Regions from separate parts of the Polymorphospora sp. NPDC050346 genome, predicted to be linked through region 1. Evidence: predicted binding sites of a transcription regulator. Region 1 holds the regulator's gene; each other region holds the start of a gene.

Evidence for each region. The regulator HrcA, encoded in region 1, represses chaperone genes, less so after heat shock. The targets are predictions, from matches to a motif close to GGTTNGCACNCTCNNNNNGAGNGTGCNAACC.
Region 2: the regulator HrcA is predicted to act here: its motif matches at 3,206-3,236, upstream of AB0I42_RS32990 (FmdB family zinc ribbon protein).
Region 3: the regulator HrcA is predicted to act here: its motif matches at 2,995-3,025, upstream of groES (co-chaperone GroES).
Region 4: the regulator HrcA is predicted to act here: its motif matches at 2,466-2,496, upstream of groL (chaperonin GroEL).

The regions. Positions count from the first base shown of each region.
Region 1 covers NZ_JBFAKM010000040.1:6,270-11,583, forward strand. The annotation lists gene AB0I42_RS30430 (hypothetical protein) at 1-102, opposite strand, end outside; gene AB0I42_RS30435 (enoyl-CoA hydratase-related protein) at 220-1,005, opposite strand; gene hemW (radical SAM family heme chaperone HemW) at 1,023-2,246, shown strand; gene AB0I42_RS30445 (DUF4870 domain-containing protein) at 2,410-3,099, opposite strand; gene hrcA (heat-inducible transcriptional repressor HrcA) at 3,567-4,589, shown strand; gene dnaJ (molecular chaperone DnaJ) at 4,684-5,314, shown strand, end outside.
Region 2 covers NZ_JBFAKM010000049.1:12,645-17,958, reverse strand. The annotation lists gene AB0I42_RS33015 (oxygenase MpaB family protein) at 1-791, opposite strand, end outside; gene AB0I42_RS33010 (DUF2231 domain-containing protein) at 898-1,380, shown strand; gene AB0I42_RS33005 (translation initiation factor 2) at 1,384-1,716, opposite strand; gene AB0I42_RS33000 (hypothetical protein) at 1,817-2,014, shown strand; gene AB0I42_RS32995 (flagellar biosynthesis protein FlgA) at 2,067-2,600, opposite strand; gene AB0I42_RS32990 (FmdB family zinc ribbon protein) at 2,804-3,181, opposite strand; gene AB0I42_RS32985 (5-formyltetrahydrofolate cyclo-ligase) at 3,286-3,918, opposite strand; gene AB0I42_RS32980 (diguanylate cyclase) at 4,003-5,314, shown strand, end outside.
Region 3 covers NZ_JBFAKM010000002.1:356,161-361,474, forward strand. The annotation lists gene AB0I42_RS04130 (helix-turn-helix transcriptional regulator) at 1-17, opposite strand, end outside; gene AB0I42_RS04135 (WhiB family transcriptional regulator) at 311-712, shown strand; gene groL (chaperonin GroEL) at 781-2,430, opposite strand; gene groES (co-chaperone GroES) at 2,502-2,816, opposite strand; gene AB0I42_RS04150 (methyltransferase domain-containing protein) at 3,083-4,288, shown strand; gene ybaK (Cys-tRNA(Pro) deacylase) at 4,369-4,848, shown strand; gene AB0I42_RS04160 (substrate-binding domain-containing protein) at 5,051-5,314, shown strand, end outside.
Region 4 covers NZ_JBFAKM010000006.1:152,211-157,524, reverse strand. The annotation lists gene AB0I42_RS08730 (GNAT family N-acetyltransferase) at 1-222, shown strand, start outside; gene AB0I42_RS08725 (hypothetical protein) at 340-570, shown strand; gene groL (chaperonin GroEL) at 652-2,274, opposite strand; gene AB0I42_RS08715 (cold-shock protein) at 2,977-3,180, opposite strand; gene AB0I42_RS08710 (serine hydrolase) at 3,434-4,369, shown strand; gene AB0I42_RS08705 (GNAT family N-acetyltransferase) at 4,421-4,939, shown strand; gene paaN (phenylacetic acid degradation protein PaaN) at 5,036-5,314, opposite strand, start outside.

The DNA of each region.
Region 1 (5,314 bases):
TATGTCGATACCGAAGTCGGTCCTGCCGAGGTACACGCCAAGCCCGGCGACCGCCGCCAGTGCCACGAAACCGCCCACCGCTGCCCGAGTACGCACCGTCACCCCCTGTTGAGTCGTCGCCAAGCGTACGTCCGGTTGTGCGATATACCGCGTTCGGTGAGCGGTATGGCGCTATCCGGGGAGTCCCGCCGAGCGGCCGGCTGGTGCCGCGCAACCCATTCAGGTCTGTGGAAGCCAGGAAGGCGGACGCTTTTCCCGGAAGGCGGCCACCCCCTCGCGCCCCTCTTCGGACAGGAAATAGCCGGTCGACAGTGCGGAAAGTTCCGCAACCTCATTACGGACGGTAGTCGCCTCGCGGCGCCGGAGCAGCTCTTTCGCACCGGCGAGGGCCCGGGGCGCACCGCGGACCAGGGCCGCGCAGTACTCGCCGACCACCTCGTCGAGGGTGTCCGCCGGCACCGCCGCGGTCACCAGCCCCACCTCGGCGGCCCGTCGCCCGTCGAAGGTCTCACCGGTCAGGTACAGCTCGGCGGCCGCGCGCGGCGCCAGCCGGGGCAGCACGGTCGCCGAGATCACCGCCGGGACCACCCCGATCCGCACCTCGGTGAACGCGAACGTCGCCGTGTCCGCGCAGACCGCGATGTCGGCCGCCGCCACCAGCCCCAGGCCGCCCGCCCGTGCCGCGCCGCCGACCCGGGCCACCACCGGCTTCGGGCACTCCCACAGCGCCGCCAGCACGTCACCCAGCATCCCGGCCGGGACCGTGCCGCTGGCGTACGCGGCGGCGGTCTCCTTCAGGTCGGCGCCGGAACAGAAGACCGGGCCGGTGTGCGAGAGCACCACCACCCGGACCGTGTCGTCGGCCACGGCCGCGTCGAGCGCCCGGAGCAGTTCGGTCATCAGCGGGGTGGACAGCGCGTTGCGGTTGGGCGGGCTGTCCAGCGTCAGCATCGTCACCCCGGCCCGGGTGGTGACCCGGACGAGGGCGTCGTCGGCAGTAGGCATGCGGGCACACTAGTCGCATGCCAGGCGAACTTCCCGATGGACAACCCGTGCCCGCCGACGGGTCGCTGCCGCCCGCCGCCCTCGCCGCGGTCGGCCGCCAGCGGTTCGGCGTGTACGTGCACGTCCCCTTCTGCGCCAGCCGGTGCGGCTACTGCGACTTCAACACGTACACGGCGCAGGAACTGGGCGGCGGGGTGCGCCGGGAGACGTACGCCGACAGCGTGCTGGCCGAGCTGGACCTCGCCGCCCGGGTGCTCGGCGACAACCCGCCGCCCCGGATCGACACCGTCTTCGTCGGCGGCGGCACCCCCACCCTGCTGCCCGCCGACGACCTGGCCCGGATCCTGGAGCGGATCGACGCCACCTGGGGCCTCGCGCCGGACGCCGAGGTCACCACCGAGGCCAACCCGGAGTCGGTGACCCCGGAGTCGCTCAAGACACTGCGGGCCGCCGGCTACACCCGGATCTCGCTGGGCATGCAGTCGGCCGCCCCCGGCGTGCTCGCGGTGCTCGACCGTCGGCACACCGCCGGCCGGGCCACCGCCGCCGCCGCCGAGGCCCGCGACGCCGGCTTCGACCACGTCAACCTCGACCTGATCTACGGCACGCCGGGGGAGAGCGCCGACGACTTCGCCGCGTCGCTGGCGGCCGTGGTGGCCGCCGGGGTCGACCACGTGAGCGCGTACGCGCTGATCGTGGAGGACGGCACCCGGCTGGCCGCCCGGATGGGGCGCGGCGAACTGCCGTACCCGTCGGACGACGTGGCGGCCGACCGCTACCTGGCCGCCGAGGCCGCCCTCGGCGCGGCCGGCTTCTCCTGGTACGAGGTGTCGAACTGGGCGACGTCGCCGGACGCCCGCTGCCGGCACAACCTGCTCTACTGGACCGGCGGCGACTGGTGGGGGCTCGGGCCGGGGGCGCACAGCCACGTCGGCGGGGTGCGCTGGTGGAACGTCAAGCACCCGTCGGCGTACGCGGCCCGGCTGGCCGACGGTGCCTCGCCCGGCCAGGGGCGCGAGATGCTCTCCGGCACCGACCGGCACACCGAGGACGTGATGCTGCGGCTCCGGCTGGCGACCGGCCTGCCGCTGCCGGTGCTCGACGACGCCGGGCGGGTCGCGGCGCGGCGGGCGCTCGCCGACGGGCTGCTCGACGGGGCCGCGTACGACGCCGGCCGGGCGGTGCTGACCCTGCGCGGCCGGTTGCTGGCCGACGCGGTCGTACGCGACCTTCTGCCCTGAGGGCGGCCGGTCCTGCCCTGAGGGCGGCCGGCCACCGGGCGGACGCGGAGGCCGACGGACCCGACCCGACCCGGGCCGGCCCGTCACCTTGCCGGTACGGCGGCGGGCCGGCACGACGACGGGCCCGGCACACGCGTGCCGGGCCCGTCGTGGGAGTGCGGGGTTACTTGATCCAGTTCGGCGACATCGGGTACTTGTAGAGCTGTCCCTCGTTGGCCTTCATGCCGCCCAGGATCCCGAAGATGATCTGGATCGCGAAGACGATCAGGCTCGGGATGAAGAGCAGGCACCAGCTCACGAAGAGCAGCAGGAAGGCGATCCCCGACCAGAGCACCTGGAAGTTGAGCGCGGCCAGCGCGTGCGCGCGCACCGTCGGCGACTGCTGGCCCTTGGCCAGGTAGGAGATCAGCGGGCCGACGAAGCCCAGCGGGCCCACGCTGATCAGCGCGCCGACCGCGCCGCCGAAGTGGGCGATCAGCGCCCACGTCTTCTCGTCGCTGTTGGCGTAGCCGGCCGGGGCCGGGCCGCCGCCGTAGTAGCCACCACCCTGCGGGGGGTAGCCGCCACCCTGGGGCGGATAGCCCCCGCCCTGGGGCGGGTAACCGCCACCGGGCGGCGGGTAGCCCTGGCCGGGGGGCGGGTAGCCGCCCGCACCGGAACTGGGCGGCGGGTAGCCGCCCGCGCCGGACGAGGGCGGCGGGTAGCCACCGGCTCCGGAACCCGGCGGCGGGTAGGCGCCGCCGCCGGAGGCGGGAGCGTCGTGCTGCGGGTTGTTCTGCTTCGAGAGGTCGGGCGCGCCGTACTGCTGGCCGCCGGCCGGCGGGAAGCCGGGGGAGGGCGCCTCGCCCGGCACTGAGTAGGACCCGGGCGTCAGAGGAGCCGTGGGGTCCGGCGGAACCGATCCGGGATTTCCGTCTCCCGGAGGGCGAGGTGGTTCAGTCATGAGGCCACGGTAGGGGGCGGCATCAACCAACGCCACACGACACCCGGGCCACTTCCCGCGGGCCGGGCGCCACTTTCCGGACCGGCTCGCCGTTGAGCTGTCGTCACGGCGTGGTGACCGGGTGGTGGACGGGCCGGCCGTCGAGCTGTGTCACGGCGTGATGACCGTGGTGGAATTCCGGCTGACTGTCTGGAATACGGCTTTCGTACCTGATATCGATCATCGCCTGGCCAGGGTTGGCGTCGTAGACTGGCACTCATCCCGGTCGAGTGCCAGCATGTCGAGGGTCGGCATGGCGGATGTCATGCGCGCGGCACGGCCCGGCGGTCACCCGCCACGCACCGGGGGCCGGCGCGATCGGGGGCAGGGAGGTGGAGATGGGACTCGACGACCGCAAGCTCGACGTCCTGCGGGCGATAGTCGAGGACTACGTCGCCACGCAGGAGCCGGTCGGCAGCAAGGCGCTGGTCGAGCGGCACCAGCTCGGCGTCTCGCCGGCGACCGTACGCAACGACATGGCGGTGCTGGAGGAAGAGGGCTACATCCGCCAGCCGCACACCAGTGCCGGCCGGGTCCCGACCGACCGGGGCTACCGGCTCTTCGTCGACCGCCTGTCCCGCGTGAAGCCACTGACCCCGGCCGAGCGGCGGGCCATCGAGCGGTTCCTGGTCGGCGCGGTCGACCTCGACGACGTCGTGCACCGGACCGTACGGCTGCTCGCCCAGCTCACCCGGCAGGTCGCCGTCGTGCAGTACCCGAGCCTGGCCCGTTCGTCGGTGCGCCACCTGGAACTGGTGCCGATCTCGACCACCCGGCTGATGCTGGTCATGATCGCCGACACCGGCCGGGTCGAGCAGCGGCTGGTCGAGCTGCCCGGGCCGGTGGCCGCCGACGACGTCACCGACCTGCGCCGCCGGGTCAACGAGAAGCTCTGCGGTGAGAAGCTCGCCGACACCCCGCCGCTGGTGCAGGCCCTGGTCGAAGAGGTGCCGCAGACCGTACGTCCGGCGATGACGACGCTGTCGACGGTGCTGCTGGAGACCCTGGTCGAGCGGCACGAGGAGCGCATCGCGCTCGCCGGCACCGCCAACCTGACGCGCGGCGGGCTGCTCGACTTCCAGGGGTCGCTGCGGCCGATCCTCGAGGCGCTTGAAGAGGAGGTCATCCTTCTCAAGCTCATCGGCGAGGTCGAACCCAGCACCCTGCGGGTCCGGATCGGCGACGAGAACGAGATCGACAACCTGCGGGCCGCCTCCGTGGTCAGCACCGGCTACGGCCCGGGAGCCACCATCGTCGGTGGGCTGGGCGTGCTCGGGCCGACCCGGATGGACTACCCCGGCACCATCGCCACGGTGCGCGCCGTGGCACGCTACGTAGGCGACCTGTTGGCGCAGAACTGAGACCGACGCACGGCGGCGGCGCAGACTCGGGCGGCGCGGCAGCACCAGCGATCAGGCCGGCAAACGCGAGACCGATATGAGGACACCAGACGCAGTGGCCAAGGACTACTACGGGATTCTCGGCGTCAGCCGGGAAGCCTCTGACGACGAGATCAAGCGGGCCTACCGGAAATTGGCCCGCCAATACCATCCGGACGTCAACCCGGACCCCGAAGCGCACGAGAAGTTCAAGGACATCAACGCGGCGTACGAGGTCCTCTCCGACGACCGGAAGCGGCAGATCGTCGACCTCGGTGGCGACCCGCTCGCCCCGGGCGGAGGCGGGGCTGGCGGTGGCGCCGGGGCCGGCCCGTTCGTGGGCTTCCAGGACATCATGGACGCCTTCTTCGGCGCGGCCGGCGGCACCCGCGGCCCGCGGCCGCGCACCCGGCCGGGTGCCGACGCCATCCTGCGGCTCGAACTCGACCTGGTGGAGACCGCCTTCGGCGTCGAGGCGCCGATCACCGTCGACACCGCCGTGCTCTGCACCACGTGCAGCGGCGCCGGCACGGCCGCCGGCACCCACCTCGCCACCTGCGAGGCGTGCGGCGGCCGGGGCGAGGTGCAGTCGGTGCAGCGGACCTTCCTCGGCCAGGTCGTCTCGGCCCGGCCCTGCACGGCCTGCCAGGGCTACGGCACCGTCATCCCGCACCCGTGCGGCACGTGTGCCGGCGAGGGCCGGGTCC
Region 2 (5,314 bases), on a different contig from region 1:
GCCAGCCGCAGGCCGCGCACCGAAAGGTCGGCCGACAGGTCGGTGGTCGGCAGGCCGAGCCCGCCGTACAGCCGGCGGGCCCACGCGGGAAGCAGCCCGATCGCGGTCCCGGCGAGCCCGAGGTATGCCCACCGGGGCGGCCCCAGCTCGACCGCCAACCGCAGCGGCAGACCCATCTTCCACGGCAGCGGCGGCATCGGCGGGGCGGTGAGGAACACCATCGTCTCGGCACTGTCCCTGGTCAGGCGCAGTTCGGGGCGTATCTGCCGGTAGTAGTCGGCGACCTGTGCGGCGGTGCCGGGCACGGTCGCCGGGTCGAGGCCGACGAGTTCGGCGGCGAGCAGCTGTTCGGTGTAGTAGGCGTCGACGTCGTCGTCGGTCAGCGCGGCACCGGCCCGGCGTGCCGTGGTCACGAACGACTCGACCTCGGTCACGTGCACCCAGCGCAGCAGGTCGGGTTCGTCGATCCGGAAGGTCTCGCCGGTGGCCGGGTCGACCGCCCGCATCCGGGCGTGCAGGCCGCGCAGCCGCCGGCCGGCGTCCCGCGCCTGCGTGCTGCTGCCGTAGACGACGGTGGCGACGTAGGTGGCGGTGCGGACCAGCCGTCCCCAGGGGTCGCTCTGGTAACTCGAGTTCTGGGCGACCCCGGCCACCGCCCGGGGGTGCAGCGCCTGGAGGTAGAGCGAACGCAGCCCGGCGACGAGCAGCACCGGCTCCTGGTGTACCCGCCAGGTCACCGAACCCGGACCGAACAGGCCGAGGTCGTCGTCGCCGGGATCGGTGGCAGCCATGCGACCAAGACTGCCACGGCCGCGCCGACGCGGTGAACCGTCGGACCCCGTCGCATCGTGTAGAACGTCGAAGGGTCACGTCGTATCCGCCCCCCAGGAGGCGTCCGTGTTCGATGAGTTCATGGGCCTGCCGGCCCACCCGTTGCTCGTGCACGCGGCAGTGGTCTTCGTGCCGCTGCTGGCCGTCGTCGGGATCGTCTACGGGTTCGTGCCGAGGGCACGCACCCGCATCGGTTGGGCGGCGGTGCTGCTGGCCGTGGCCGCACCGGTGTCGGCGCTGTTCTCGAAGATCTCCGGCGAGGCGCTGGAGGAGCGCCTGATCACGGCGGGCTACGGCCAGGAGATCCTCGACAAGGTCAACGAGCACCAGGCGTACGGCGACCTGACCTTCTGGTTCTCGCTGGCGCTGGCGATCGCGACCGGGGCGTTGGTGTTCCTCACCACCCGCGGCGAGCGTGGGCCCCACGTGCCGGCATGGGTGCCCACCGTGCTCGCGGTGCTGGTCACGATCCTCGGTGTGGTGACGATGATCTACGTCTACCTGACCGGGGAGACCGGTGCGCAGGCGGTCTGGAGCGGCGTCGTCTGACGCTCAGAACAGCACCCGTGAGCAGAGCAGACAGATGACGATGACCAGTACGGCGCCGCCGACCATCGCGATGCCGTAGGTGAGCGTGCGGGCGCCGCGCTCGTCGGCGTCGATCGAATCCTGGTCCTGCGACGGGAGCTGGCGTGGTGCCATCGGGTTGACGACGGTCGGTGGCCGCCAGCCGGTCGTGGCCGGCGTGGTCGGCGGCGGCCCCTGATAGCCGGGCGTCTCGGGGGCGGCCGGCGCGGCGGGCCGTGGGGCCGGCTGGCCCGGTTCGAGGTCGGCGGGGCGGCGCCAGTGCTCGTGGTCGGTCGGGTCACCGCTGGGCGTCGTCACGCCGACTGACGCTACCAACCGGTCGCCGCCGGGACCCGCTGACGTTCGGTGTGCCGGCCCGTGGCTGGGTACGCTTTTCGCCGTGGACAGATCGGCACGTGTGGCGGACGGGGCGGCGGCGACCGAGCCGGCGCGGGTACGGATCGACGCCGACGACCGGACGGTCGAGTTCGGCGAGGACGAGCTGGTGGTGTTGCCGGAGCAGACCGCGGACGACACCGACCGGGGCTGGGGCGAGCGGCCCGGATCGAACGACGACCGGCTGCTGGCCGAGCGCCCGCCGCACTACGGGGACTGAGCCGGCCAGGGGCCGGTCGATATTGGGACTGAGCCGGGCCGGGTCCGGTCGATCAGGGCGGCACGACGACCCCGAAGCGGGTCGTCTCGGGCATGCCGAGCGTGCGGTTCGCCTGGTCCGGAGTGAGCGCCAGGTAGAGGGCGGTGGCGCCGTCGACCGCCACGACGTCGAGCACGAGCGCGCCGGTGGCCAGCCGGAGCGGTTCCGGCGCCGGCTGTGCCCCGACGCCGGCCGGTAGCGCCAACAGGTCGATCCGGCTGCCGGGGCGTACGACGGCGAGAGCGGCGGGTTCGGCGGGCCGTACCGGCACCCCGACCGATCCGGCGGGCACCGCGAGCCGGCCCGGTGGGGCGTCCGGGGCGGGGAAGGACCCGCCGGATGGTGATCCGGTCGGGTCTGCCGTGATCGGGGGGCCGCAGGCGGCCGTGCGGTCGGGGTCGGTCCGTGCGGTCAGCACCGCGGCGGCCAGCGCCAGCAGGACGGCGACCAGGGCGGCCCGCAGCACGGTGGCCGGACGGGGCCGGCCTGGCCAGCGGACCGGTGTGAGCGCGCCGTCGGCGTCGCCGGACCGGGTGCGACGGAACATCGGGGTGCCTCCCTCCGACCGGCTTCGACGGCTGGCGGTGGGGGACCGTGGGCCGCCGGTCGGCAGGGACGCTAGACGCCGACGGCCCGGTCCCGTTGGACCGAGCCGTCCGCCTGTGGACGACGGGGCTTCCTGTGGACAACCCCCGTCGGCCGGGTCGATCTGTTATGGCCGAGCCGGCGGGTGCCGCTTCGGCCGAGCCGCTACGTGGCGGCCTTGCCGGCCGACGACGAGCCGCCGGAAGAGGAGCTGGAGCCGCTGGAGGCGGTGCCGCTCGACGCCGGCTTCTCCTTCGACCCGGAGCCGCCCGAGTCCTTGCCGCCGGAGCCGTTCGACCCGGAGCCCGAGGAACCGGACGACTCCGCCTTGGCCGGCTTGCCGCTGGTGGCCGAGTCCGACGAGCCGGACCGGGAGTCGGTGCGGTAGAACCCGGAACCCTTGAAGACGATGCCCACCGAGTTGAAGAGCTTGCGCAGCCGCCCCTCACAGGCCGGGCACTCGGTCAGCGGCTCGTCGGCGAACGACTGCACCGCCTCGAGCTGGTGGCCGCACGCGGTGCAGGCGTACTGGTACGTGGGCACTGTCTCCTCCGGATCATGATCATCGGTTGGCACTCGACGCGTTCGAGTGCCAATGGTGCGCTATCCGCACCGGATTCGTCCAGCGGGAGTGTGGGGCGCGACACTCAGCCGGCCGGGAGCCGCCGTACGCCGCCGCTGGGAGTGATCACCGCGTGGACCGGACGGTCGTGCTCCTCGGCCGGTACGGCGTCCAGCAGTTCGCCGTCGTGCAGCAGCGCCACGGTCAGGGTCGCCGGGGCGACGCGGGCGAGCGCGCGGTCGTACGAGCCGCCGCCGCGGCCCAGCCGGAACCCCCGCCGGTCCACCGCCACCGCCGGCACCACCACCAGGTCCGCGGCGCCGACGGCGGCCGGCCCGAGGCGCGGCCCGGCCGGCTCGCGCAATCCGCGCCCGGCGGCCACCAGCGGCTCCGAACCGGCGTACTCCGCCCAGTCGAGGTCGAGATCCGGGCACAGCACCGGCAGCAACAGCCTCGACCCCGGCACGCCACCGGCGGCGAGCATCGCCAGCAGGGCTTCCGGCAGGTCGGGTCCGCCGGGCTCGGAACCGACCGGCACGTAGCCGGTCACCGTCCGTGGGCGATGCTGCCGTACCAGGCCGGCCAGGCCGGCCTGCACGCGGCCGGCGGCGGCCGATCGGAGCGCCGCCGGCAGTGACCGACGGCGAGCCAGGACGTTGATACGGATGTCCGTCTTGTGACGGCGCGCCGCGTTCGCTCCATTCGAGAAATCCGACATCGACCGCTCCTGCAACAGGCCGTAACTGAAAGGTCCGTCTGTGTCAGCATCGCACCAACGGGTGCGGAACCTCCGGGGGGAAGAGTGACGCTGCGTGGACGGTTGACGACCGCCTTCCTCGCGGTCGTCCTCGGTCCCGTGCTGCTCGGCGCCGTCTTCGTCGGTACGACCGTCGCCGCGGTGAGCTACGAACGTACCGTCGACCGGCTGGACACCGCCGCCGCCACCGTACGCACCTCGGTCAGCGCCCTCTGCCAGCAGATGCACGCCGCGGCCGACGCGGTGGCCGTACCCGCCGACCCGGCCCGCCGGGCCGGCACCGCGAGCCAACTGGTCGCCCGCGGGCTGGTCTCGGCGGTCCTGATCAGCGACGCCGACGGCCGCGCCGCCTTCGCCACCGCCGGCAACCCACCCCAGCCGTGGGCCGACTGCGCCGCGCAGGCCGCCCCGGACGCCGACTACGAGGCGATCGCCGTACGCGTCGAGATGCGCGCCGAGAGCGGCGCCCTGATCGGTGAGGTGGTCGTCACCCAGGTCCTCGACCACGCCTTCCTCTCCCGGCTGGCCGCCGCGACCGGCACCGGCGTCACCCTCCTGCCGGGCGTCGCGGCCCCGACCGTACGGCACACCACCGAGCCGGCGACCGGCGTCGACGCGGTCCTCGACGCGGCGGCGCGCGCCGAGGGCGACGCCATCGCCGAGACCGGCACCGGCCGGTACGTCCGTCGGATCAACCCGTCACCGGGCCAGCCGCTGCCGCTGGCGCTCTCCGTGCCCCGGGGACAGCCGCAGGGCCTCTACGTGGTGCTGATCGGCGCGGTCCTGGCCGCCGGGTTCGCCGCCGTCGTCGCCGCCTGGTGGCTGGCCCGCTCGACCACCCGGCCGCTCGCCGAACTGGCCCGCGCCGCCGACCGGGTCGCCGACGGCGACCTCGCCGCCCGGGTGCCGGTGCACGGGCACGACGAGGTGGGCCGGCTGGCCACCACGTTCAACCGGATGACCCGTGAGACGCAGTCGTACGTCCAGGCCCTGACCGCCAGCCGCGACCAGCTCCGGGGACACCTGGCGGTGCTCGGCGACACCCTGTCCAGCACCCACGACCTGCAACGGATCCTCCAGGTGATCCTCCAGACCGCGCTCGCCGCGACCGGCGCCCGGGCCGGCGTGGTGCTCCTGCTCGACCCGGCCAGCGGACTCCTGGTCGGCCAGTGCGCCGAGGGACTCGACGAACGCTGGCCGGTCGGCCTCACCGGACGGCCCGGCACCGCGAAGGCCGGCGCCGGCAAGGCCGGCGCCCGCACCAACGGGGCAGTCGTCGGTGTCGCCGTCGCGCTCCAGGACCGGCCCGGCCGGCCCGACCACGACCCGGCGGCCCTGCGGGTGTCGCTCGGCAGCG
Region 3 (5,314 bases), on a different contig from region 1:
ACGAGGACGGTACGCACAGTGATCCCCCTTTCCTCAAGGAGAAGACCACGGAAGCATGTGATCATTACGAGCTTTAACGGCTTAGGAAAGGGAAAGTTCCGGACACTTCACCGGCCCATCCACTTCCCTACCGACAACGAATCGACACGCCTCCGGCAACGAATCGATCAGGGACGTGTGAGGTTCGCGCAAGCGGGGTATCGCCATCGACAGGTCGGGATCCGGTGCGCCTGCGCGGCCCGTCGCCCGGACCGACCGCCAGATCGTCGAGGTGAGCTGACCGCGGGGCCGCGCGGGAGGAGGGGTGCTGATGTCGAACGTGAACAGACTGCCCGGACCCATCGTCGACCTGTGGGAGTGGCAGCGGCTCGGTGCCTGCCGTGGGCGCGACAGCGCCCAGTTCTTCCACCCCGACGGCGAGCGGGGATCGTCACGCAACCGGCGCGAGGCCAAGGCCAAGTCCGTGTGCGGGAGCTGCCCGGTGCGGGCCGAGTGTGCCGCGCACGCGCTGGCCGTACGCGAGCCGTACGGCGTGTGGGGTGGCTTCAGCGAGGCGGAGCGGCTGCGGCTGCTCGCCGTCGGCTGGGAGGACGCCGCCGACCGCCGGCTGTCCCGGGTCGACATCGCCCGCCTGGAGGCCCGGCTGGGCCGCCCGCACCGGTCGACGGTGCCGGCCCAACGCCCGGCGGCCGTACCCGCCGCCGCGCACTGACCATCTGACGGAATCGGGGCGCCCACCGTACGGTGGGCGCCCCGATCCGCGTGCGTCGACGCCGGGACTCAGAAGCCCGGGCCGTGCTGGTGGCCGTGTCCGTGGCCGTGCGAGTGGCCGTGGCCGCCCGCGGCCGGCTCCGGCTCGGCCGGCTTCTCCACGACCAGGCTCTCCGTGGTGAGCAGCAGCGCGGCGATCGAGGCGGCGTTGGCGACCGCGTTGCGGGTCACCTTCACCGGGTCGATGATGCCGGCCTTGGCCAGGTCGACGTACTCGCCGCTGGCGGCGTTGAGGCCGGTGCCCCAGCCGCTCTCGGCGACCTTCTGCACGACGACGTAGCCGTCGAAGCCGGCGTTCTGGGCGATCCAGCGCAGCGGCTCGACCAGCGCCTTGCGGACGATGCTGACACCGACCTTCTCGTCGCCGGTGAGGCCGAGGTCGCCGTCGAGCACCGAGGTGATCTGCGCCAGCGCGGCGCCACCACCGGGTACGGTGCCCTCCTCGACGGCGGCGCGGGTGGCGGCGATCGCGTCTTCGATGCGGTGCTTGCGCTCCTTCATCTCGACCTCGGTGGCCGCGCCGGCCTTGATGACCGCGATGCCGCCGGACAGCTTCGCCAGCCGCTCGGACAGCTTCTCCTTGTCCCAGTCGGAGTCGGAGGCCTCGATCTCCTTGCGGATCTGGGCGACCCGGTCGGCGACCTCGTTCGGCCGTCCGCCACCGTCGACGACGGTGGTGTTGTCCTTGTCGACCACGACCCGCCGGGCGGTGCCCAGCGACTCCAGGCCGACCGCGTCGAGCTTGTAGCCGAGCTCGGGCGCGACCAGTTCGGCACCGGTGAGGATCGACATGTCCTGGAGCATCGCCTTGCGGCGGTCGCCGAACCCGGGTGCCTTCACCGCGGTGACCTTGACGGTCTTGCGGATCGAGTTGACCACCAGGGTCGACAGCGCCTGGCCGTCGACGTCCTCGGCGATGATCAGCAGCGGCTTGCTGGTCTGGAGGACCTTCTCCAGCAGCGGCAGCAGCTCCTCGATCGCGGAGATCTTCTGCGTGGTGATCAGGATGTACGGGTCGTCGAGCACCGCCTCCTGCGCCTCGGAGTCGGTGACGAAGTGCGGCGAGATGAAGCCCTTGTCGAACTGCAGGCCCTCGGTGACCTCCAGCTCGGTGGCCAGGGTGGAGCCTTCCTCGACGGTGATGACACCGTCGCGGCCGACCTTCTCCATCGCCTCGGCGATCAGGTCGCCGATCGTGGCGTCCTGCGCCGAGATGGTCGCCACGTGGGCGATCGCGGCCCGGCTGTCGACCTCGACGGCCTTCTCGAGCAGCGCCGCGGAGATCTTCTCGACCGCGGCCTCGATGCCCCGCTTGAGGCCGGAGGGGTTGGCGCCGGCCGCCACGTTGCGCAGGCCCTCGCGCACCATCGCCTGGGCGAGCACGGTCGCGGTGGTGGTCCCGTCACCGGCGACGTCGTTGGTCTTCGTCGCCACCTCCTTGACGAGCTGCGCGCCGAGGTTCTCGTACGGGTTGGTGAGCTCGATCTCCTTGGCGATGGTGACACCGTCGTTGGTGATCGTGGGAGCGCCGAATTTCTTGTCCAGGACGACGTTGCGCCCGCGCGGACCGAGGGTGACCCGGACCGTGTCCGCGAGGGTGTTGACACCGTGTTCGAGCAGGTGTCGGGCGTCGTCCGAGAAGCTCAGGATCTTCGCCATCTATGTTCCTCTCGAAGCGACGCAGCCCCGGCCCGGCGAGCCGGTCCGGGGCTGCGTCACGGATCAGTTGGTTACTTCTCGATGACCGCGAGGACGTCGCGGGCGGAGAGCACCAGGTACTCCTCGCCGGCGTACTTGATCTCGGTGCCGCCGTACTTCGAGTAGACGACGGTGTCACCGACCTGGACGTCAACCGGGATCCGGTTGCCCTTCTCGTCGATGCGGCCGGGGCCGACGGCGAGGACGGTGCCCTCCTGCGGCTTTTCCTTGGCGGTGTCGGGGATCACGAGGCCGGAAGCGGTGGTGGTCTCAGCCTCGTTCGCCTGGACCAGGATCCGGTCCTCGAGCGGCTTGATCGCAACCTTGGTCGCGGTAGTCACGGGCATACCCTCCTGGGGTATCTGGTTTCGTAGCCGGTCGATCGCCCAACCGGCGTCAATCTGCCTCATGCCACCGGGCGGTCCGTCGTCGCGGGTGCCGGTCCGCCTGGCGTTGTCCAGCCACCGGCCGGGGCCGGATCGCTGGCACACTCTTGTCGAGAGTGCTAATCGCAGATTAGGCCGCCGCTAGCACTCCGTCAAGGAGAGTGCCAACCCGACCCGCCGGATGACGTAGTCGGCACCGGCGCCGACCGGCCCGACACAATGGGCCGGTGGAACTCGCCGTGCTCGACGCCCTGCGTACCCCGGCCGGGGAGACCGCACTCGCCGCGGCCGCCGGACTGCCCGGCGGCGACCCGCTGGCCGCGGCCGCCGCGCTGCGGACCCGGGGCGTACCCGCCGACCTCGCCGCCGCCGCGCTCACCCAGACCGACCTGCGGCGGCGGGCCGCCGCCAAGTTCGGCCCGGTCGCCGCCGGGATGTTCTTCACCCGGGCCGGCCTGGAGCAGGCCACCCGCGCCGTGGTCGCCGACCGGCGGGCCGCGCGACTGGCCGCCGCCGGCGTACGGACCCTGGCCGACCTCGGGTGCGGCCTCGGCGCCGACGCGATCGCCGCCGCCCGGGCCGGCATCCGGGTGTACGGCGTCGAGGCCGACCCGCTGACCGCGGCGATGGCCGCCACGAACGCGGTGGCCGCCGGCGTGGCCGACCGGTTCACCGTCACGTGCGGCGACGCCACCCGGTTCGACGTGTCGACCGTCGACGCCGTGTTCTGCGACCCGGCCCGCCGCTCCGGCACCGGCCGGCGGGTCTTCGACCCGACCGCCTACTCCCCGCCGTGGGACTTCGTCGTCGAACTGACCCGCCGGGTCCCGGCAACCGTGGTCAAGGTCGCCCCCGGCGTCGACCACGCGCTCGTACCCGAGGGCGCCGAGGCCGAGTGGGTCAGCGTCGACCGTGAGGTGGTCGAGGCGGCGTTCTGGTGTGGACCGCTCGCGGCGACGCCACGCCGGGCCACCCTGCTGCGCACCGCTCCGGCCGGCGCGTCCCCGGCTCCCGCCGTGACCGAACTCACCGGGCCGGGCGACCTCGCCGCGCCGGTCGGTGCCCCGCGCGGCCACCTCCACGACCCGGACGGCGCCGTGGTACGCGCCCACCTGGTGGCCGAGTTCGCCGCCACCGTGGACGGTGTGCTCGCCGACCCGTCGATCGCGTACGTCTACACCGACCAGGGCCGGGTCACGCCGTACGGCCGCTGCTTCGAGATCACCGACGTGCTGCCGTTCTCGCTCAAGAGACTGCGGGCGCTGCTGCGTGACCGGGGCGTCGGGCGGGTCGAGATCCTCAAGCGGGGCTCGGCCCTCGACCCGGAACGGCTGCGCCGTGACCTGCGCCTCGCCGGCCCGGCGGCGACCTCGCTCGTGCTGACCCGGGTCGCCGGCGCACCGACCGTCGTCCTGTGCCGGCCGGTCGCCTGAGCCGGCCGTCCACAGTGGGGTGAAGCCGGCCCTCGGGCGTCGCGCTGCCGATCGGCCGGGGCGGCGGTAGGGTCGCGACCATGGCGGGCAAGGGCACCCCGGCGACGGCACTGCTGGCCAGACGGAAGGTGCCGTTCACCGCGCACCCCTACCGGGTCGATCCGGCCGCGCCGTCGTACGGCCTGGCCGCCGCCGCGGCGCTCGGGGTGGCGCCGGAGCGGGTGTTCAAGACCCTGGTGGCCACTGTGGACGGCCGACTCACCGTCGGCGTGGTGCCGGTGACCGGTTCGCTGGACCTCAAGGCGCTGGCGGCCGCGGCCGGCGGCAAGCGGGGCGTGATGGCCGAGCCGGCGGCCGCCGAGCGCGCGACCGGCTACGTCACCGGCGGCATCTCCCCGCTCGGCCAGCGGACCCGGCTACCGATCGTGTTGGACGTCTCGGCGCCGCGGTGGTCGACGGTGTTCGTCTCCGGCGGCCGGCGAGGCCTGCAGATCGAGATCGCCCCGGGTGACCTGATCAGCCTGACCGACGCGACCCTCGCCGCCATCGCAACCGCCTGACCAGGACCGCGACCGCCGAATTCGGTGACGTTGCTGAATTGTTATCGCCGACAACAAACTCGCCACCTCGGCGCTCTTGTGTGACCCACGCCGCACCTAATACGTTGCCGGACACAACAAAACATTATGACCGGTTTCGCACCCCCGGTCCGAACCCACCCTGCCCCTCGTCCGGGGCTCACTCTCCGAAAGGACCCGTGCAATGCGCAGAGGGATCCTCTCCCTGACCGCCGTGGGCCTGCTGACCGTCGGCGGGGTCGCCGCGTGCGGCGACGGCGAAGACACCGGCCCCGGCGGCGCGACGCCGAAGATCGGCGTGATCCTGCCGGACAGCGCCTCCTCGGCCCGCTGGGAGACCGCGGACCGCAAGTTCCTGGCAGCGGCGTTCGACGCGGCCGGAATCGCGCACGACATCCAGAACGCCCAGGGCGACAAGGCCGCCTTCCAGACCATCGCCGACCAGATG
Region 4 (5,314 bases), on a different contig from region 1:
TACGGGTCGTCGCGGCCGTCCTGGTTCGGCCCGATGGGGACCGCGCCGGACACGCAGGGGCTCGGCATCGGCGGTGTGCTGCTGCGCCGCTGCCTGCGCGACCAGCGGGCGGCCGGACACGATCGGGTCCAGATCGGCTGGGTCGGCCCGGTGCCGTTCTACGCCGGCAGCGCCGGGGCCTGGATCGAACGGGTCTTCTTCCTCTTCCGCAAGCAGCTCTGACGGTCGCCGTACGGCGCGCCCCCTACCTGACCAGCGAAATGGGAGGTATCGGGTGTAGCGCCGTTCGTCCCCGGCCACCGGCCGCCGCGCCTTACGGTGACCGGGAAGGAGGAGGTCATGACCAAGGACGACGACCCGACGGACGATCTCCACGTTCCGGCCTCGGCGCGGATGGCGGACCGGTCCCCGGACCTGCCCGTCGACCGGCTCGACTTCGGTGACCTGGCCGAACTGGCGGAGTACGACGATCCGCCGGCGGACGAGCCGCTGGCGCTGGTCGACGCGCCCCGACAGATGGCGCCGGAACCCACGTCCCGGCGCCAGAAGCAACGCAACCAGCGGCGCTAGGCGCCGTCAGCGGCCGGGTGCCGCAGACGCCGAAGGGCGGGCCGCGCGAGCGGCCCGCCCTTCGTCACGTGGAGTCCGGACTCAGAAGTCCATCTCCCCGCCGCCCGGCGCGCCCGCCGGGGCCGGGGTCTTCTCCGGCTTGTCCGCCACCACGGCCTCGGTGGTGAGGAACAGCGCCGCGATCGAGGCGGCGTTCTGCAGCGCCGACCGGGTCACCTTGGCCGGGTCGATGATGCCGGCCTTGAGCAGGTCGACGTATTCGCCGCTGGCCGCGTTGAGGCCGTGGCCGGCCTCGATGTTGCGGACCCGCTCGACCACGACGCCGCCCTCGAGGCCGGCGTTGACCGCGATCTGGCGCAGCGGGGCGTCCAGCGCGACCTTGACGATCTGCGCACCGGTCGCCTCGTCGCCGACGAGGTCCAGCTTGTCGAAGGCGGTCTTGCCGGCCTGGACCAGCGCGACGCCACCACCGGGGACGATGCCCTCTTCGACGGCGGCCTTCGCGTTGCGGACCGCGTCCTCGATGCGGTGCTTGCGCTCCTTCAGCTCGACCTCGGTGGCCGCGCCGACCTTGATCACCGCAACGCCACCGGCCAGCTTGGCCAGCCGCTCCTGCAGCTTCTCGCGGTCGTAGTCGGAGTCGCTCTTCTCGATCTCGGCGCGGATCTGGTTGACCCGGCCCTGGATCTGGTCGGCGTCACCGGCACCGTCGACGATGGTGGTCTCGTCCTTGGTCACCTGCACCTTGCGGGCGTGGCCCAGCAGGTCGATGGTGACGGCGTCGAGCTTGAGGCCGACCTCTTCGCTGATGACCCGACCACCGGTCAGGATCGCGATGTCGTTCAGCATCGCCTTGCGGCGGTCGCCGAAGCCCGGGGCCTTGACGGCGACGGACTTGAAGGTGCCGCGCACCTTGTTGACGATCAGGGTGGCCAGGGCCTCGCCCTCGATGTCCTCGGCGATGATCAGCAGCGGCTTGCCCGACTGCATGATCTTCTCGAGGATCGGGAGCAGGTCCTTCACCGCCGAGATCTTGCCGTCGACGATCAGGATGTACGGGTCGTCGAGGACGGCCTCCATACGCTCCGGGTCGGTCCAGAAGTAGGGCGAGATGTAGCCCTTGTCGAAGCGCATACCCTCGGTGAGCTCGAGCTCGAGCCCGAAGGTGTTGCTCTCCTCGACGGTGATGACGCCTTCCTTGCCGACCTTGTCCATCGCCTCGGCGATGATCTCGCCGACGGTGTTGTCACCGGCGGAGATCGACGCGGTGGAGGCGATCTGCTCCTTGGTCTCGACGTCCTTGGCGAGCTTGGCCAGCTCCTCCGCCACGGCGGCGACCGCGGACTCGATGCCCCGCTTGAGGGCGATCGGGTTCGCGCCGGCCGCGACGTTACGCAGGCCCTCGCGGACCAGCGCCTGGGCCAGGACGGTCGCCGTCGTCGTGCCGTCGCCGGCCACGTCGTCGGTCTTCTTCGCGACCTCCTTGACCAGCTCGGCGCCGATCTTCTCGTACGGGTCCTCGAGCTCGATCTCCTTGGCGATGCTCACACCATCGTTGGTGATGGTGGGGGCGCCCCACTTCTTCTCGAGCACGACGTTGCGGCCCTTGGGGCCGAGCGTCACCTTTACGGCGTCGGCGAGGGTGTTCATGCCCCGCTCGAGGCCGCGGCGCGCCTCCTCGTCGAACGCAATGATCTTGGCCATACGGCGTTGTCCTCCTGGACACTCACGGCCACCTGGGCCGGTTGGCCCGGGTGTGCCGCCTGACTACGCAGCCTCGGACGTCACTACCTGGCGACAGTGACGTCCGTTGGCCGGGCCGGATAGCCCGCGACGACCGGCCATCGCCACAGCCCCGTCTCCCGGGTCCGCACCGGTGGCCCCACCGCCCCGACCATTGGCACTCACGGTCCGCGAGTGCCAATGACCTGTTTAGCACTCCCCCCTGCCGAGTGCAAGCTCGTTGAGCTTTTCCGGGACCGCCCGCGACAGCCCCGTCACACGTCGCGCGAGGCCGACCAGGCAGCCCGCGACAGATAGACACTCAACGATCGATCTCGGGAGCGGGCGTCGCGACACCCCGGCGCGACGACAGCCCGTCCCGGATCCCGCAGATCAGGGCCCGGAAACCCCGCCCGGGCGGCGAACGTCGGATGTTTTCCCCTATTCAAGGGACAGGGCTCCCTCATTCGAGGGACCGGCACCGGAAGCCGAGAACGAACCGGCGAGCCGGAGCTGCCGGAGAGCCGTACACCGATTGAGGCACGTCATGTGCCTGCCCACCGGGAAGCGGTTAGGAAAAGGACGTCCTCGGGAACAACGAAGACGCCGGCCCTCTGCTGTGGAGAACCGGCGCCGAACGTTTCTTCCGAGGCCCCTCCCGGTCGCCTTGGTCGATCTCTGCCGTCAGGCGATGAGGTGCACTTTTTCGGCCTGCGGCCCCTTTTGACCTTGGGCGATCTCGAACTCCACCCGCTGCCCGTCGTCAAGTGCCTTGTAGCCGTCCATCTGGATCGCCGAGAAGTGGACGAACACGTCCTGCCCCCCGTCGACCGCGATGAAGCCGTAGCCCTTTTCGCTGTTGAACCACTTCACGGTGCCCTGTGCCACGGTGCACTTCCTCACTTCGATGCTGCCTGGCCTTTCACTCCTCCCGGCCCGGGACGTACGCCCGGAGAGGACCTGGAATCGTGATCCATGTCGGTCCCGTCGAACATGGCGGCCGAAATCGCACGCTACACGAGGTATCTCTGCCGTGCACTACCCCAAAAAGGACACGGTGAATGCGATCTTATGCACGACGGCGTCGCTGGAATGGGTTGCTCGTTTAACCAACGTGGGTCACCCCGAAACCAGCCAACCGATGGCACGTCACCGGCTACGTCGGCACCGGCGGCGCCGGCGGTACCACCTGTTCGTCGTACTCCTGCTCGCCGCCGGGCTCATCGGGGCGGAGGTGGTCCACGAGGTGATCCGGCACGGTGCGGCCGACCCCGCCCCGGCCGCCCTCGTACGCGGCCCGGACCCCGCCGCGGGCGACGAACCCGCGGCCGGCGCGACCGCCACCCCCGACCCCGGCCCGCCGTCCCCGGACGCGGTGCGGGTGCCCGTCGAAGGGTTCCTGTCCTGGGCCTTCCTCGACCGCCGCTCCGGCCGGATCACCGGGTCCGCCAACCACACCGCGCCAAGCGACACGATGTCGATGGTGAAAGCCTGGCTCGCCGCCGACTACCTGCGGCGGATACCGCCCGGCGAGACCCCGACGGAGGCCCGGCTGGACGCGCTGACCCGGATGATCCGCGACAGCGACAACGCGGCGGCACAGGACCTCTTCGCGGTCCTCGGGCGCCGCCGGTCGATCGAGCGGCTGGTGGAGACCTGTGGGCTGACCGACTCGGCGCCCTACCACGACGCCTGGAGCAACACGGTCGTCTCGGCGCGGGACACCGTACGGATCGGGCTCTGCCTCGCCGACGGCCGCGCGGCCGGCGACCGGTGGACGCCGTGGCTGCTCGACGAGATGCGGCGGGTACGCGGGGTGGGTGACTTCGGGATCCGGGCCGCGCTGCCCGCCGACCTCGCCCCGCAGGTCGCGATCAAGAACGGCTGGCTGCTGCGCGACGAGGACGGCCTGTGGCACATCGCCTGCCTCGCGATCGGCCCGGACTGGGTCGTGGCCGCCCTCGCCCGCTATCCCGGCCGGCTGGGTTTCGAGTACGGCACCGGACTGTGCCGCGACGTCGGCGGGCAACTGCTGGTCGGGCGGGTCCGGGCGGCCCCGCCCCCCAACGCGCCCTGACCGGGGCGAATCGGGTTGCCGCCGGGCCGTACCGGCGCCGAGCATGCCACCATGACCGACGTGACCGCCCCACCGACCGCCGTACGCCGGCTCCGCCCGTCCGACACGGCGCGGATGCGGGCGATGCGGCTCGAGATGCTGGCCGACACGCCCCTGGCCTTCCTGGAGACGCTGGCCGAGGCGGCGGCGCGGCCGCACGCCGAGTTCGCCGCCCGGGTCGCCCGGGTCTCGGCCGGCGACGACGTCGCCCAGTTCGTCGCCGAGGTGGACGGGCGTTTCGTGGCGCACGCCGGCGGCGTCGTCTCGCCGGACGAGCCGACCCTCACCGTCGTCTACGCGGTCTACGTCACGCCGGAACACCGGGGCAGCGGGGTACTGGGGGCGCTGCTGGACAGCGTCGCGCGGTGGTCGCGGATGGCCGGCCGGCCCGAGTTGATGCTCGAGGTCGTGGTCGGCAACGACCGGGCGGTACGCGCGTACGAGCGGCTGGGCTTCGTCGACACCGGGGTTCGGGTGCCGCACCCGACCATCCCGGTGCTCACCGAACTGCAGATGCGCCGCTCCGCCTAGGCGTCCGCCCATGATCCCCGTGATCAGGGAGTACGCGCCTCGGCACGCCGACGACACGCGCGTCCTGGTCCCTGATCACGGGGATCACGAGAGGTGTCAGGCGGGGAGGTGGCGGCGCGACTGGACGATGCGGAACCGGCCGGCGACGTACGCCCCGTCGGTGAGGGCCGCGTTCGCCGCCGGGTTGGCCCCGCTGGCGTGGAAGTCGGAGAACGCCGCGGACTGGTTGACGAAGACCTGACCGGTCAGGTTGCACGACAGGTGCACGCCGGCCTCCACCGCCGCCTCCTCGGCCGCGTCGAGCACCTTCTCGTCGGACGAGTAGACCGCCGCCGTCAGCGCGCCGTTGCGGCCGACCGTCTCGCGGAAGATGTC